DNA from 4 places in the Novosphingobium sp. PP1Y genome. Region 4 is predicted to be linked to each of the others. Evidence: riboswitches for the same ligand, from Rfam matches in the RefSeq annotation. Region 4 holds a riboswitch; each other region holds the start of a gene.
What was found. A riboswitch is a leader RNA that binds a small molecule or an ion and turns the genes downstream of it on or off. The one in region 4 is predicted to bind cobalamin.
Positions count from the first base shown of each region.

Region 1: another riboswitch for cobalamin. It lies ahead of cobW (cobalamin biosynthesis protein CobW); the one in region 4 lies ahead of PP1Y_RS14795 (TonB-dependent siderophore receptor).
Region 2: another riboswitch for cobalamin. It lies ahead of PP1Y_RS00935 (TonB-dependent siderophore receptor); the one in region 4 lies ahead of PP1Y_RS14795 (TonB-dependent siderophore receptor).
Region 3: another riboswitch for cobalamin. It lies ahead of PP1Y_RS19170 (DUF1636 domain-containing protein); the one in region 4 lies ahead of PP1Y_RS14795 (TonB-dependent siderophore receptor).

Region 1 is NC_015580.1:2,096,773-2,100,444, forward strand. Features, by position in the region: gene PP1Y_RS16065 (HoxN/HupN/NixA family nickel/cobalt transporter) at 1-929, shown strand, start outside; cobalamin riboswitch at 1,005-1,243, shown strand; gene cobW (cobalamin biosynthesis protein CobW) at 1,427-2,464, shown strand; gene cobN (cobaltochelatase subunit CobN) at 2,472-3,672, shown strand, end outside.
Region 2 is NC_015579.1:143,031-146,702, reverse strand. Features, by position in the region: gene PP1Y_RS00935 (TonB-dependent siderophore receptor) at 1-1,905, opposite strand, end outside; cobalamin riboswitch at 2,082-2,328, opposite strand; gene PP1Y_RS25075 (hypothetical protein) at 2,563-2,808, opposite strand; gene PP1Y_RS00920 (hypothetical protein) at 3,061-3,549, shown strand.
Region 3 is NC_015580.1:2,782,344-2,786,015, forward strand. Features, by position in the region: gene cobS (adenosylcobinamide-GDP ribazoletransferase) at 1-196, opposite strand, end outside; gene PP1Y_RS19160 (histidine phosphatase family protein) at 196-771, opposite strand; gene cobT (nicotinate-nucleotide--dimethylbenzimidazole phosphoribosyltransferase) at 768-1,784, opposite strand; gene PP1Y_RS19170 (DUF1636 domain-containing protein) at 1,781-2,188, opposite strand; cobalamin riboswitch at 2,366-2,561, opposite strand; cobalamin riboswitch at 2,621-2,830, shown strand; gene cobO (cob(I)yrinic acid a,c-diamide adenosyltransferase) at 2,996-3,613, shown strand.
Region 4 is NC_015580.1:1,827,906-1,831,577, reverse strand. Features, by position in the region: gene PP1Y_RS14795 (TonB-dependent siderophore receptor) at 1-1,747, opposite strand, end outside; cobalamin riboswitch at 1,841-2,038, opposite strand; gene PP1Y_RS14790 (cell wall hydrolase) at 2,300-3,457, shown strand; gene PP1Y_RS14785 (hypothetical protein) at 3,595-3,672, shown strand, end outside.

The DNA.
Region 1 (3,672 bases), 270 kb from region 4:
ATCAGCCGCTCATGCTCGGCACGGCCCTGCTGGCATGGGGCCTGGGGCTGCGCCATGCCGTGGACGCGGACCATATCGCGGCCATCGACAACGTGACCCGCAAGCTGATGCAGGACGGTCAGCGCCCGATCGCAGTCGGCTTCTGGTTCGCCATCGGACATTCCGGCATCGTCACCATCGCGGCCATAGCCATTGCCCTGACGACGAGCGCACTGACGCAGTTCGAAAGTCTCAAGCAGGTCGGCGGTCTCGTCGCGACCTCGATCTCGGCGATCTTCCTGTTCTCGATTGCCGCCATGAACCTGATCATCCTGCGCAACGTGTGGAAGACCTTCGCCCATGTCCGTGCCGGGGGCGCCTATGTGGAGGAAGACCTCGACATGCTGCTGGGCAATCGCGGGCTGATGGCGCGCCTTTTCCGGCCGATGTTCCGCCTCATCACCCGCAGCTGGCACATGGCTCCGCTGGGCTTCCTGTTCGGGCTGGGTTTCGACACCGCGACCGAAGTGGCCATCCTGGGCCTTTCGGCGGGGCAGGCGGCGGACGGGCTCTCCATCGGCACGATCCTCGTCCTGCCGGTGCTTTTCGCCGTGGGCATGGCGCTGATCGATACCGCCGACGGCGTCGTCATGCTCGGCGCCTATGAGTGGGCTTTCGTCAAGCCGATCCGCAAGCTCTACTACAACATCACCATCACCCTGATTTCGGCGCTTGTCGCCATCGTCATCGGCGGGATCGAAACGGTCGCCCTGATCGGCGATAAGCTGGGCCTCACCGGCGGCCTGTTCGATATTGCCGGCGAACTGGGAGAGAACTTCAACAGCCTGGGGTTCGGCATCATCGGCCTTTTCGTGCTGTGCTGGCTCGCCAGCTTCGCGATCTACCGCTGGAAGCGCTTCGACGATATCGAAGTGCGCATCTCGGCATGAGAAGCGGTCCTTAGGCGATTGGCTTGGCGGTCGATCTGTTCTAGGGCCTCGCTTCGAAGCACGGATCGATTCTGTGCTTCGAATGATCGCGCCGGTGCCCCGAAAGGGGCTTAATCGGGAATGCGGTGCGGGAAGGTCTCTCCTTCCCAAAACCGCGGCTGTCCCTGCAACTGTGAGCGGATAGCGAGATGCACACGGTTCCCTTCCTCACGCGAAGGGCCGGCCACTGGATGAAGCCGCAAGGCGATCCGGGAAGGCGTGCATCAAGCAGTGACCCGCAAGCCAGGAGACCTGCCGGCGCACCGGTCGCTCTTGCCTTGATCCAGGGGATGGTCACGGCACGGTAATTCTTCCGTCTGAGCGACGAAGCTGTGCGGCTGGGGCTGCACGAACGCGCGGTAACGGGTGCCTTTTCGCGCCCGCCCGTCGCCGCGCGTCGGTCGGATTCGCTCCCGGCAAGCCCCGCCGTTGTCGCCATGGCGCGTGGGGAATTGCCGATGCCTGACCTGTCCAAGGTCCCTGTAACGATCATCACCGGTTTTCTGGGCGCGGGTAAGACCACGCTCATCAGCCATCTCATCCGCAATGCCGGCGGTCGCCGCCTGGCGGTCGTCGTCAATGAATTCGGCACGCTGGGCGTCGATGGAGATATCCTGAAGTCGTGCGCCATCCCCGACTGCCCGGCAGAGAACGTCGTCGAACTGGCCAATGGCTGCATCTGCTGCACCGTCGCCGACGACTTCATCCCCACTGTCGAGAAGCTGCTGGCGCTCGAACCCCGGCCCGATCACATCCTGATCGAAACTTCGGGTCTCGCGCTGCCCAAGCCGCTGCTCAAGGCTTTCGACTGGCCCGCGATCCGCAGCCGCATCACTGTCGACGGGGTGCTTGCCCTTGCCGACGCTGAGGCCGTGGCCGAGGGCCGGTTCGCACCCGATCTCGCCGCACTCGAGGCGCAGCGCGCGGCCGACCCGGAAATCGATCACGAGACGCCGCTGTCCGAAGTCTTCGAGGACCAGCTCGCCTGCGCCGACATGGTGCTGCTGACCAAGGCCGACCTTGCCGGCGCCGAGGGCCTTGCCCGCGCGCGTGAAGTCATCGCCGCCGAAGCCCCGCGCCCGGTCCCGGTCATCGAACTGAGCGAGGGCGTCGTCGATCCGCGTGTGATCCTTGGCCTTGGCGCTGCTGCCGAGGACGACATTGCCGCGCGTCCCTCGCACCACGATGGCGAGGACGATCACGAGCACGAGGATTTCGACAGCGCCGTCATCGAACTGGGCGAAATCGCCGATCCCGCTGCTCTCACCGCACGCATCGAAACACTGGCGAGCGATCACCGGGTGCTGCGGGTGAAGGGCTATGTCGCGGTAGCCGGCAAGCCGATGCGCATGCTGGTGCAGGCGGTCGGCGCGCGGGTACGCAGCCACTACGACCGCCCCTGGCGCCCCGGTGAAGCGCGCCTCACGTCGCTGGTCGCCATTGCCGAGCACGATCACCTCGATCCCGCTGCGATAAGGGCCGTGCTGCAGGGCTGAGGCCGCGATGCACGTCATCTTCCGCGAGACCCACGGGATCGAGGAAGCCTCCGTTCCGCAGGATCTGGGGCAGGCTCCGGCCGATCTCGTGGTGCTGTCGTTTTCGGACAGCGACCTCGGCGCTTTCGCTGCCGGGTGGCGCAGCGCGCGCGATGCGGGGGACAGTCCGCCCTCGCTGCGCCTCGCCAATCTTGCGGCACTGACGCATCCCTTGTCGGTCGACACCTATGTCGAGCGCACGCTGGCATGTGCGAAGGCGATCCTGGTACGGATCATCGGCGGGCTTCCCTACTGGACTTACGGCCTGCAGCAGGTGGAGGCGCTGGCGCGTTCGCGCGGGATCGCGCTGGCCGTGCTGCCCGCAGACGGGCGCGAGGACGAAAGGCTCGATGCCGTCTCGACCGTTCCGGTTTCCACGCTGCGCGAACTGACCCGCCTTTGCGATATCGGCGGCGCGGTTGCGGCGCGGGCAGCTCTTTCACGGCTCGCGCAAGCGGGCGGCCTGCTGGCGGACGGCAAGACGGGTTGCGAAGTCCGGGCTATTCAGGCGCTGCCGACTGCCGGGGCCTGGCTTCCAGGTGAAGACACGGCCTGTCCGGCGGCCTTTGCCCTGACAGCATCCCGCCCGCGCGTGCTTCTCACGTTCTATCGATCCTATCTCAGCTCCGCCGATCTCGATCCTTTCGAGGCACTCCACGCGGCCTTGCGCGCACGCGGTTTCGATGTGCTGGGCCTTTACGTGCCCTCGCTGAAGGCCCCTGAAGTTCGCGGCTGGGTGGATCGCTGGGTGCGGGCGCTGCAGCCCGCGGCGGTGATCAATGCGACCGCTTTTTCCGCGCGTGACGATGAAGGCGCGACGCCGCTCGACGGCGCCGGTGTCCCGGTGTTCCAGGTCGCGCTGGCGACGAGCGGGCGGCAAGCCTGGCAGGATGCCTCGCGCGGTCTGTCGCCGGCCGATCTCGCCATGCATGTCGTGCTTCCCGAAGTCGACGGCCGCATCTTTGCAGGCGTGGCCAGCTTCAAGGAAGCCGCCGCGCGCGACGATGCCCTTGAATTTTCGCGCAGTGCCCACCGCGCCGAGCCATCGCGTATCGAAGCGATTGCCGCGCGCGTCGCGGGGTGGATCGCGCTGGGCCGGAAACCCGCGGCAGAGCGGCGCCTTGCGATGGTTCTCTCGACCTATCCGGGCAAGGGCTACCAGATGGCCC
Region 2 (3,672 bases), on a different replicon from region 4:
GGCCGAGACGCGGGCCTGCAGGGGTTCGGCGACGCGCCAGTTGGCGGAGATGTTGGCGGTCTTCGTCGGTATCCCCGGCGGCGTGTTTCCGGCCCGGTCGATGACGACCCCATTCACGAATTCGCCGAAATCCTTGAACCGCGCCTTCAGGACGGTTCCGTTGGCCTCGATCCCGAAGGCATCGGTCAGCTGCAGCGCCAGCGTCGCTTCGACGCCCTGCGACGTGCGCTTGCCGACCTGCTGCGTGATCAGGCGGTTTTCCGGATCGGGAGTGAGCAGGCGCCGCTTCTCGATATCGAAAAGCGCGATCGAGGCCGAGCCACGTCCCTCGAGAAGACGCTGCTTTACGCCCACCTCGAACTGCCTCGCGGGTGAGAGCCCGAAGTCTTTCTGTACATTGGACGTGGTGACGAGCGTGCTGATCGGGTCGGTGCCCACCGTGAAGGAGCCATAGAGCGCGGTATCGACCGTCGGATTCAGCACTACGCCGAAACGGCCCGAGGTACTGTGGTAGTTGCGCCGAAAGCCGTTCACCGGAATCCGTGCGTCGATACGCTGCAGGTCGTACCAGTCCTGCCGGAAACCGCCCACCAGCGATACAGATTCGTTCAGCTTGAGCCGGTCTTCCATGAACACCGAGTGCTGCGTGGTCAAGGTGCGGAAGCCCAGGGTCGTGGGCACCGCGGTGATAAAGCCGCCGGGCTCAAAGTCGAATGGATCGACGATGGAACTGCCGCCGTAAGGCGAGTTGTTGAGATGGCGGAATTTGACGCGGTTAAGATCGAAGCCGACCAGCAGGGTGTTCTCAACGCCGCCGCCCAGCGGCGTGCGGACAGTAAGATCCCCGCGATCGCCGATCTGATCCTGTCGGTGCATGATGTTGAGATAGTCACCGCGCGTCACCAGCCCGGTGGCGGCGGAGAAACGATAGCTCTCGGCATTGAGCCAGTCACGGTTCGAACTGAGGTAGTAGACCGAGTTGCGCAGCGAAATCGCGTCCGACGCATGCCACTCGGCCGTCAGTCGCGTCCAGCTGTCACGGAAATGGTCTTTGCTGCCCGCGATGTTGAAATTGATGAAACGAAAGCGCTTGTCGAACTTGCCCTCGTTCAGCGGCGCGCCGAAATAGGGCAGCATATCGACGTCGCCATAGTCGGAGGCGAGCGTGAAGCTTAGCGTCGGGCTGGCATCCCAGCGCAGTGCACCGGAAATGGCGAGGTTGCGGTTGTCGCTATTGCGAGCGAGCCAGCCATCGGAACGAGTGGAACTGGCGGCCAGACGATAGGACAGGCCCCCGCCGATCGGGCCGGCCGCATCGCCGGCGATTTGTATCGCATTGTCCGAACCATAGGCCACGCGCGCACGCGCCACGGTGCGGTCGGTCACCGGCTTTTTCATGATGACATTGATCGCTCCCCCGATCGCGCCTTCGCCCGAAATGACCGAACTCGGCCCGCGCAGCACGTCGATGCGATCGACCGTCCAAGGATCTACCGGGAAGGTCAGCGTACCCGAGGCCACGAAGAGGCGCGTGCCGTCCACCAGCAGTTGCACCGAGCCCTGCCCGGAGAACCCGCGCGCCGCCATTGCCGTGTTACCGTTGCCCGGTGTGCCCTGAAAAGTCAGGCCGGTGGCACGGCTGACCGCCTCCTGGATGGACTGATCGCCCCTCGCCCGAATCGCGTCGCCGTCGAGCACTTCGACGCTGGCCGGTGTCTCAAACACCGTCAGGCCCAGTCGGCTGCCGCTGCTTCTGGTATCGAGGCTGGTCTCTGCCCGCAGCCCTGTCACCAGGATGGTGTTTGCGGAATCGGCCTCGTCGGCGAGCGCGGCCGAAGAAAGCATGGGGAAGGAAAATACGGCAATACCGCGCGCTGCGCACAGCACAAACTTGGAAGTCGTCATGTAAAAACTTAACCCTGTCCGGCGTCATCGACGTCTGGCGAGGGCGTCCGCGCGAACGGTCGACCCGCGCAACGGCACGACGCCCCGGGCGCCGCCGCTTGGGTCGATGCGGCCCTCGCCGCACATGCGTCGCTCAGACGGATTTCACCGTGCCTCGGCCATCCCCTGGACCAGGGCAAGAGCGACCGGACGCTGGCAGGTCTCCTGGCTTGCGGGTCATCGCGCGATGCACGGCCTTCCCAGGCCCCGCAGAAATTTGCGTCCGGCCCAGTGGCTGCGGCAGAGCCTGTTGGCCCGCCGCGAATGTGCATCGCACTCGCCGCTTACAGTTGCAGGGACAGCCTCGGATTCGAGGGGCAGGCCCCTCTCACCGCGTTCCCTTTTAAGCTCCCTTTCGGGGGCACCAACGCGATCATTGCCTCCCTGAATTTGAGAGGCAGGAGCGCTCTATTCGAGGCAATCAACCTTGGCAAGAGGAACTAAAGCCCTGTTCTCGCGCGGCAAAAAATGCAGGAATGGCAGTTCCCTACCCCTTGTCGGTCGATCAGGCGCCGAATTTCTCACGCCATCGACTGTCCGACCAGGCTTCGTATCTGTGTACCTAACCCGGGAACATTCGCTCGTCTGCAGGTTGACGCAGAAGCGGCCCGGGCAAAGTCAAAGCACGTGGAGCCGCTCTACGTTCCCGTTGGGCGGTACCATGTCGACCAGTCGGTCATGCTCGGCAAGGATGCGTTCGATTTCCTGGCGCTTGTCAAAGACGAGCTTGGCAACGCCGGCAGTCATCCCGCCTTCGTCACCGACGCGGCCGAGCACTGCAGCAAGGTCCTTGAGGGTAGCCTCTTCGAGACCGGCGTGGAGACCACCTTTTGAATCACGAAATGCAACGCACTGACTGGCCATATTCGCCTCCAGTAGCTGGATCACAGCAACGCTAGTGCGGGGCGGATTGTTGCCGGAATGGCGGTCCCCGCGTCCGCGAACATGCGCCGATCTTCGCCGCCCGACAATTGGAAAGGTGAGCTTCCGGCCGGCACAGGGCACATTTGCCACCGTCTTGGTGGCTTCTGACGTCGCGCACTTTGAAGCTCGATTCGCTTCAGCTCAGTTCGAACGCCATGCTATGAAGGCCGGGCTTCGATGACGGAGGTTCGCATGCGGATTCGCCTTGCTCTTGTTGCACTCTCGATCTTTGTCGCCTCGCCGGTCCTGGCCCAATCTACTCTCACTCCGAAAGATCGCGCTGCCGCGTTTCGTGCGGCCGGTTTCAAGTTCGCGGCCGGTAAGTGGTCAGCCTGCGGCGATCCGGGAACGCCCAGCTACTCGCCGGGGCAAATTGAGTCCGTCCGCGACCTTAATGGAGATGGCCGCCCCGAAGCCGTGATCACCGAGGGCGGCACTTATTGCTTCGGCATGACGGGCACCGGTTACACAATCGTGAGCAAACAGGCCGACGGTACCTGGAAGAACATAACCGGCGGCACCGGCATTCCGAATTTCCTGGCAACGAAGGGTGTCGGGGGCTGGCCTGATATCGAGATCGATGGTCCGGGTTTCTGCTTCCCGGTCGAGCGCTGGAACGGCAAGGCCTACGTGCTCAATCGGCATCAATACGATGGCAAGGCATGTCGACCGCAGATGTAGGTTTGCGGTTGATCGCCGGATAAAGAAGACCCGGCACAATGGCCGGGTCTTCCGGGGTCTGGTCGAGTCAGCCCGGGAACGGGGGCTCCGAAGAATGCCACCGGGAAGACTCGCATCAGCGTA
Region 3 (3,672 bases), 950 kb from region 4:
CCACCAGTGCAAGCAGTGCCGCCAGCCAGGCGCCTTGCAGCGACCCCAGCCACCAGGCGCCTGCCACGACCGCGCCGACAACCAGCCCCACGAGCGGGAAATAGCGCAGCAGCGCGGCGAAGTCCGCCTCGTCGGCCTTCACGTTCGGCAGGGGCACGCGCGTGGTGAACTGCATGGCGAGAACGAAGCGGCGGATCATGGCGCGGTCGTCTCAAGCGATATGATCTGCCCAGCACTCTTGCTTCCCGGCCATACCCGCAGGCTGAGCAACGCGCCGTATGGCAGGTCGAATGCCCAGACGCCGCGATGATCGAGCCCGGTGAGGCAGGAGACCGCAGCACGGATCGAGCCGCCATGGGCCACCACGAGGCAATTATCGCGGATATCCGCCAGTGCTTCTCCCACGCGAGAGACGAGAGCCGACCATGTCTCGCCTTGCGGCGGAGGATAGGCATCCGGATCGTCCCAGAACCGGGCAAGCGCGTCACCGTGCACTTGCTGCGGAGGCTGTCCGTCCCACGCACCGAAATCAAGTTCACGCCAGCGCGGGTCGATTTGTGCTGCGAGACCGCGCTGCGCCGATATCTCCCGAGCCGGAAGCCATGAGCGGGCAAGGTCCGAACAGCGAACCTGCTTGCAGGCAACAGCGCGAGCACGTTCAAGGCAGGCGGTAATGCCGCAAGCCAGCGGCGGCTCGTCGAGGTGGCCGAGCATCAGGCCGGGTCGCTGCGGAGCTCCGTGCCGCATGAGGTGCAGCATGAAGCTCGTCATACAACGCCTGCGACCCTGGCTTCGGCGAATGTCGCCATGCCGTTGTGCGCAGCAATTGCCGAGCGCACAAGCTGCGCCGCCACCGCTGCACCGGTGCCCTCGCCCAGCCGCATCCCCAGTTGCAGCAGGGGGGCAAGGCCAAGCCAGTCCAGCAACCTGGCATGGGCTGCTTCCATGGAGCAGTGAGCGGCAAGGCAGTGCGCTGCGAAACGCGGCTGATCGACCACCAGCGGCGCTATGGAGGCGCAGACGATGAACCCGTCGAGCAGCACCGGAATGCGCTTGATCCGGGCAGCAAGAATGGCCCCGGCCATTGCAGCAATCTCGCGCCCTCCCAATCGGCGCAAGGTTTCGAAAGCATCGGTGCAGCGGGCACCGTGAAAGGACAGGGCCTGTGCGACGACGGACTGTTTGTAGGCGATACCGTCCCTGTCGAGACCCGTTCCGGCACCGACCCACTCGGCAGCTTTGCCATTGCAGGCCTGCGCACACAGAGCGGCTGCGGGTGTGGTGTTTCCTATCCCCATTTCGCCCACGAAAAGCAGGTCCAACCCCTCTTCGACGACCGCAGCCCCCGTATTGAGCGCGGCCAGGCAATCTTCCTCGCTCATGGCAGGCTGTTCGACGAAGTCCGCCGTCGGACGGTCCAGCTCGATCGGCACGATGACCAGTTCTGCACCGCAAGCGCCGGCCAGGGCATTGATAGCCGCCCCGCCCGCCGCGAAGTTGGCGACCATCTGCGCGGTCACTTCGGGCGGATAGGCACTGACCGCCCTTGCGGCGACACCGTGGTTGCCGGCGAAGATCGCCGCACGGATGCGCTCCAGCACCGGTCGTTCCCTCCCCTGCCACGAGGCCATGAAAATCGCGATGTCTTCCAGTCGACCGAGCGAGCCCAGCGGCTTGGTCAAGGCGTCCTGGCGCAACTGTGCGGCGGCCTGCGCGACCTTGTTGGCCTCGGGCAGATCCAGGAGCGCTGCGGCAAAGGCTTCGCGGCTTTCGAACCGGATCATGTGCACAAGAAGCCTTCTGGCGGGGTGCGGGTGATGAAGTGCCCCTTCACGCCCTGCGGCCAGTTGCGATAGGGGACGACGCCCTCTTCGCTTTCGGCATGTTGCGCAGCATAGCTGAGAATCGCGTGCGCGGCCTCACGGTCAGGGGCGAAGTCTCCCAAGACATATCCCATCTTGCCGGGCGCCCGGATATGCACGGTGCAGAAACGCTTGCAGGCGAACAGGCACGGCATTTCCTGAACGCTAACGGCGGCCAGCGCTGGATCGCCTGCCTGCACCTCGCGCATCACGGAGGCCAACCGCGCACCGCCGCGCTCGCCGTGTTCGTCCTCACGTTCGGTTTCGGAATGGCGACAGGTCGAGCAGACCACAACCGAGGCGTTTGCGTCGACTGCACGCAGCATCAGCGTAACGCTCCCGAGCGCGGACGACAAAATGACATCAAGAGCATGGCGGCGCTCCCTCCTTGCAAACGGCTCCAGCCCCACCGGAATCCCAACCGGCGAGACGATGACTGTCGTTGCGCGAGGGGTGACCCCGCCATAACGGGGCCCTCGAACACCCGGTGCGCCCTGCCCGGATGAAGAACGACTGCGGCAGGCAGGTCTCCTGGCTCACGGGTCAGCGCCGCTCCGGCCGCCTTCTCAGGACCGGCTTTGGGTCCCAATGGCGAAATGGCCGGATGGCTCGCCGCTTACAGTTGCAGGGGCAGCCCGGGACTTGCACCCGAATTCCCTTTTGATCCCCTTGCGGGGAACCTGTCGCAGCCCGGCAAGTATCGCGCAGTCGTGCCCTTCGCAAGCGCAATATGCTTGCAGGCAGACTTGCCCTGGCCTATCCGCGGGGCCGTAACGGGTGCCCGCAAGGGCTTAATCGGGAAGTCCGGGCAGCGACGTCTTCGCTGCATCTGCGGCACTGCTCCCGCAACTGTGACCGGTGAGCGCATCGCCACTATGCCATTGAACGGGCACACCCTGTTCGAGAAGGCGGCGAAAGGCGCGGCGATCCGGAAAGTCAGGAAACCGGCCCGCTACCGTCGTTCCTTCGCGCGGGCGGGATGAACCGGGCGGACGAGGGCCTCGCATCCTGCGGGCAATCCCTTGGCAAACGACAATCGTGCGTGCGTCGAAGAGGAAACCCGAGTGAATGCCAAACTTGCCGGACTCTCCTTCGCCCCGCCGCATGCCACCCCCGAGAGAGGCCAAACCGCTATGACCGATACCGAAAATCTCGCCGAAGAAGACCGCCGCCACAAGGAACGGACCCGCAAGCTCAAGTCCGTAGTCGATGCGCGCATTGCTGCAGCCAGGATCGACAAGGGGCTGGTGCTCGTTCTTACAGGAAACGGCAAGGGCAAGTCCTCCAGCGCCTTCGGCATGGTGGCTCGCACGCTGGGCTACGGGCGCACGGCGGCGGTATTCCAGTTCATCAAGAGCAAGGTCGACGTGGGCGAACGCGCTTTCCTTTCCGTGCAGCCGGGCGTCACCTGGGAGAACTGCGGCGAGGGCTTCACCTGGGAAACCCAGAACCGCCAGCGCGACATTGCCGCTGCGCAGGCCGGGTGGACCAAGGCAAAGGCCGCGCTGGCCGATCCTGAGATCTCGCTCGTCGTGCTCGATGAACTGACGTACCTCATCAATTACGGCTACCTCACGCTGGAAGAAGTCCTTCCTGCGATCAGGAACCGGCCGGAGATGCAGCACGTGGTAATCACCGGGCGCGCGGCCCATGCCGAATTCATCGAACTGGCCGACACGGTGAGCAGGATCGGTGACGAGAAGCACGCTTTCCGCAATGGCATCAAGGCGCAGCCGGGGATCGACCTCTAGCCAACGGCAGCGCACTGCAAGCAGAAATGTCCTCGCCGCAAGGCCCTATACCTGCCGGA
Region 4 (3,672 bases):
TCAGATTGTAATTGTCGTTGTAGCTGTCGGACACCATGCGGATATCGCCGCCCAGCGTCAGCCCTTCAAGCGGCGCGTCCCAGTCGGCCGAGACGGTGAGTGCATTGCGCGGACGGCGGGCAAGGTCGTTGCCCCGGTTGAGATCGCCGGCCGTGCGGTTCACCGACTTGACGTAAGTATAGACCGCGCTGGCACGCAGTCGCTCGGAAACCCGGGCGCCCAACTCGATCTCGGCGCCGGTTGCGCGGGCCTTCCCGACATTGGCATAGAAACCGTAGCGGCCATCCCCGCAAAGCGCATCGCTCGATCCGAAGCACGAGACGTAGTCGATCAGGTTGCGGCTGTCGCGGCGAAAGCCGGTGACCGCGAAGTGCAGCGGGCCGTTGCGGTCGCCATACTCGATCCCGGCATCGTAGCTGCGGCTGCGCTCGGGCATCAGCTCGGGATTGCCGTATTCGGAGAACAGCTGATAGAGCGTGGGCACCTTGAAGCCTTCGCCGTAGGAGGCGCGGATGCGCCAGCCCGCCGCCACGGTGACGCTGCCGTTGGCACCGAAGGTCCACTTGTCGCCGAAATTGGAGTGGTCGTCGTAGCGCACGCCCGCGGCCAGGCTGAACAGATTGCCGTAGTAGCCGAGCAGGCCGTGCACGCTCGTCAGTTCCGCGTCGGCGCGAATGCGCGAGCCGTAGAGGAAATCGTCGGACTTGATGTGCGACCATTCATGGGCGCCCCCGAAGTCGAGCCGGACGGCATCGGTGGCGTCGTAGGAGCCACTCAGCTCCGCCCTTTCGCTGCGGCCCTGCGTTTCGGAATTGAACTGGTCCGAGATCGTCGGGTCGTAGTAACGGCGGCGGGTGTCCGAAACCTGATAGCCTGCATCGAGCGTGAGCGCATCGCCGGTCCACGTCAGTCCCGCGCGGCCGCCCAGCTCGCGGGTCTTCTGGTACTCGGGCGTATCGGCGAAAGTGTAATCGGGCGCCGGATAGCCATCGAGGTCGAGCGTGCCATCGGTAAAGCGGCCCACCACGCTGGCGGTAAGGCCCGGCACCAGATCGACGTGGGCACGGCCACCGGCCCGCCACTGCCTGAAGCCGTCGGCCTCGGTACCGGACGCCGCCTGGCTGATGCCATCGGTGCGCATGTAACCGCCGTTGAGGTTGACGCCGTAAGTCTCGCCGGAAAGCCCGGCCGAAACCTGCCCGTCGAAGCTGTCGCGCGCGCCATACTCTGCCGAGCCCTCGACGCCGTTGACGTCGCGGCTGGTGATCGCCAGCACGCCGCCGATGGCTTCCGATCCCCAGACGACCGAGTTCGAGCCGCGCAGCAGTTCGACCCTGCCGACCGGCCCGGTCATCAGGTTGCCGAAATCGAACCCACCGCTGGGCGCGGCAATGTCCGCAACGCGCAGGCCGTCGACCAGCACCAGAAGCTGCTGGGAATTGGCGCCGCGCACGAACAGGCTCGTCGTCCCGCCGATGCTGCCGTTACGGCTGAAGGTCACGCCCGGCAGGCGCTCCAGCACGCGGGCGACGTCCGGCCCCTGGATGGAATCGATCTCCTCGCTGCCGACGACGCTGACGGGCTGCCCCGCCTGATCGACGCGCAGCGCGCTGCCGGTCGCGATCACCGTGATCGCGTCGCCCAGCGGAACGAACGGCGCGACATCGGCCTCATCGGCAAGAGCGGGGGAAACAAGAGCGGGTGTGGACACGGCAAGCGCGGTGCCGAGCAGATACAGATACTTCACGTACAAACCTCCAACCTGAACGAAGCGTCGCTCGTGGCTGAGGCCGCGCCTTCACGGCGCATGACTCGCTGCATTCCGGTCCAACCCGCCCGGCGCGGAACGACCATCACTGGCAGGTCTCCTGGCTCCCGGATCATAGCGCCGCCCCACCTTCCCGGCATCCTTGTGACAAGACACCAGTGGCCAATCGGGACGGAACTCCCCGGTCACAGTTGCGGGGACAGCGCCGGAATCGAACCGGCTTCCCTCTTAGGTCCGGCAAGCCGGACAACCCGTGACGTGGCCGGGCGGATACTGCGGTGTTGCAGGCTTTGCAAGCACGGCCACGCAAGTACCTGCCCGCGCAACCGGTTTGTTTACCGGTTAAGGCTACAAGGCGGCGGTGTGTCGCTTCGGGACGGCGACCACGGAGCGGATGCGCCGGATCGATAGGCGGGTTAGGCGCAGGATGCGCCGACGAGCCACGTTGACGGGGCGCACGTTGAAGTGGCGCACATTGACGGTGCGCACTTTGACGGTGCGCACTTTGACAAGGCGAGCGAAAGGAACCGAGTGACCGAGCCACCTGCCCTGATGGCCCTGATCGGCGAAAGCGAGGCGCGCCCACGCGACTTCGCGGCCCGGTTCGAGCGCGGGCGCAGGAACCGGCATGCGCACCGCGCCCATCTGCAGCGGCGCTGGAGCGTGGCTGCTGCAGGCCTTGCCGCCATCGCCCTGCCCGCCTTCGCCTCACCGGGACACTGGGACCGCTTCACCATCGCCGCTGCCACGGCCGAGGCGCAGACCCCCGAGCCGATGCCCTTCGAGCGCGCCGGATCGAGCTTTCCCGGCTCCGCCTTCTATTACCTCGAACAGGAAGCCGCGCCCCTGAAGGTGGGCGAAGGCATCCATTCCGACGCCGGGGACGCGGCCGCACCGCCCCCTGAAGCCCGCGCCCCTGCCCGCCCGCTCACCATCGATGCCAGCGGCATCGACCGCACCCGCGCGCTGCAGTGCATGACCGCCGCCATATACTATGAAGCCGCAAGCGAGGCCGAAGCCGGCCAGCGTGCGGTTGCGCAGGTCGTGCTCAACCGGGTGGCCCACCCGGCCTATCCCAATACCGTGTGCGGCGTGGTCTACGAAGGATCGGAACGCTCCACCGGCTGCCAGTTCTCGTTCACCTGCGACGGCTCGCTCGCACGCAAACCTTCGCGCTATTTCTGGGACCGGGCGATGCAGGTCGCCCGCGCCGCGCTGTCGGGCTACGTCTATGCCCCGGTCGGCCTGGCGACGCATTACCACACCGTGCAGGTCCATCCCTACTGGGCTGCGAGCCTCGATTACCTCGGCACCATCGGGGCGCATCGCTTCTACAGCTTCCATGGCGCGGCGGGCCGCCCGGGCGCCTTCCGCTTCGCCTACCTGGGCGGCGAACCGGCAGCCGCGCCGCACCCCCGCGACACCGCTTCGCCCACCATGGCGGCGGCAGACACGCTCGATCCGGTGGCGATCCAGCGCCGGTTCGATGCACAAGGGGCAGCGCCGACTGCCGCGGCAAGCCCGATCGAGACAGCCGCCGCCAAGACCGCGCCCGCGCCGATCTATTCCAGCGCCATTCGCGAACGCGGCGGCGAAGCACTCTACCGGGCGCAGAAGCTGCCCGAAACCGGCGACATCAAGCCGCAATACGCCAATAGCGGCCGCTGGATCGCCCAGCCGGGCACCTGACCCGGCGCGATCTGTCTCCTTTCGGGGCACCGTGGGGCCATGGCAAGAATTCGGCAACCATAGGCCATTACAAACACTTAGAGCATCATCGCCATAAGGGTGCCGATCAGAACAACGACACAAAGGGCCCGCCTGACATGACGATCCGCTTCTCCGCTGCCTATGGCGGAAAAAGTCCAGCGATTGTGCGTGCCCTGTGCCCCTCCGCCCCCCTG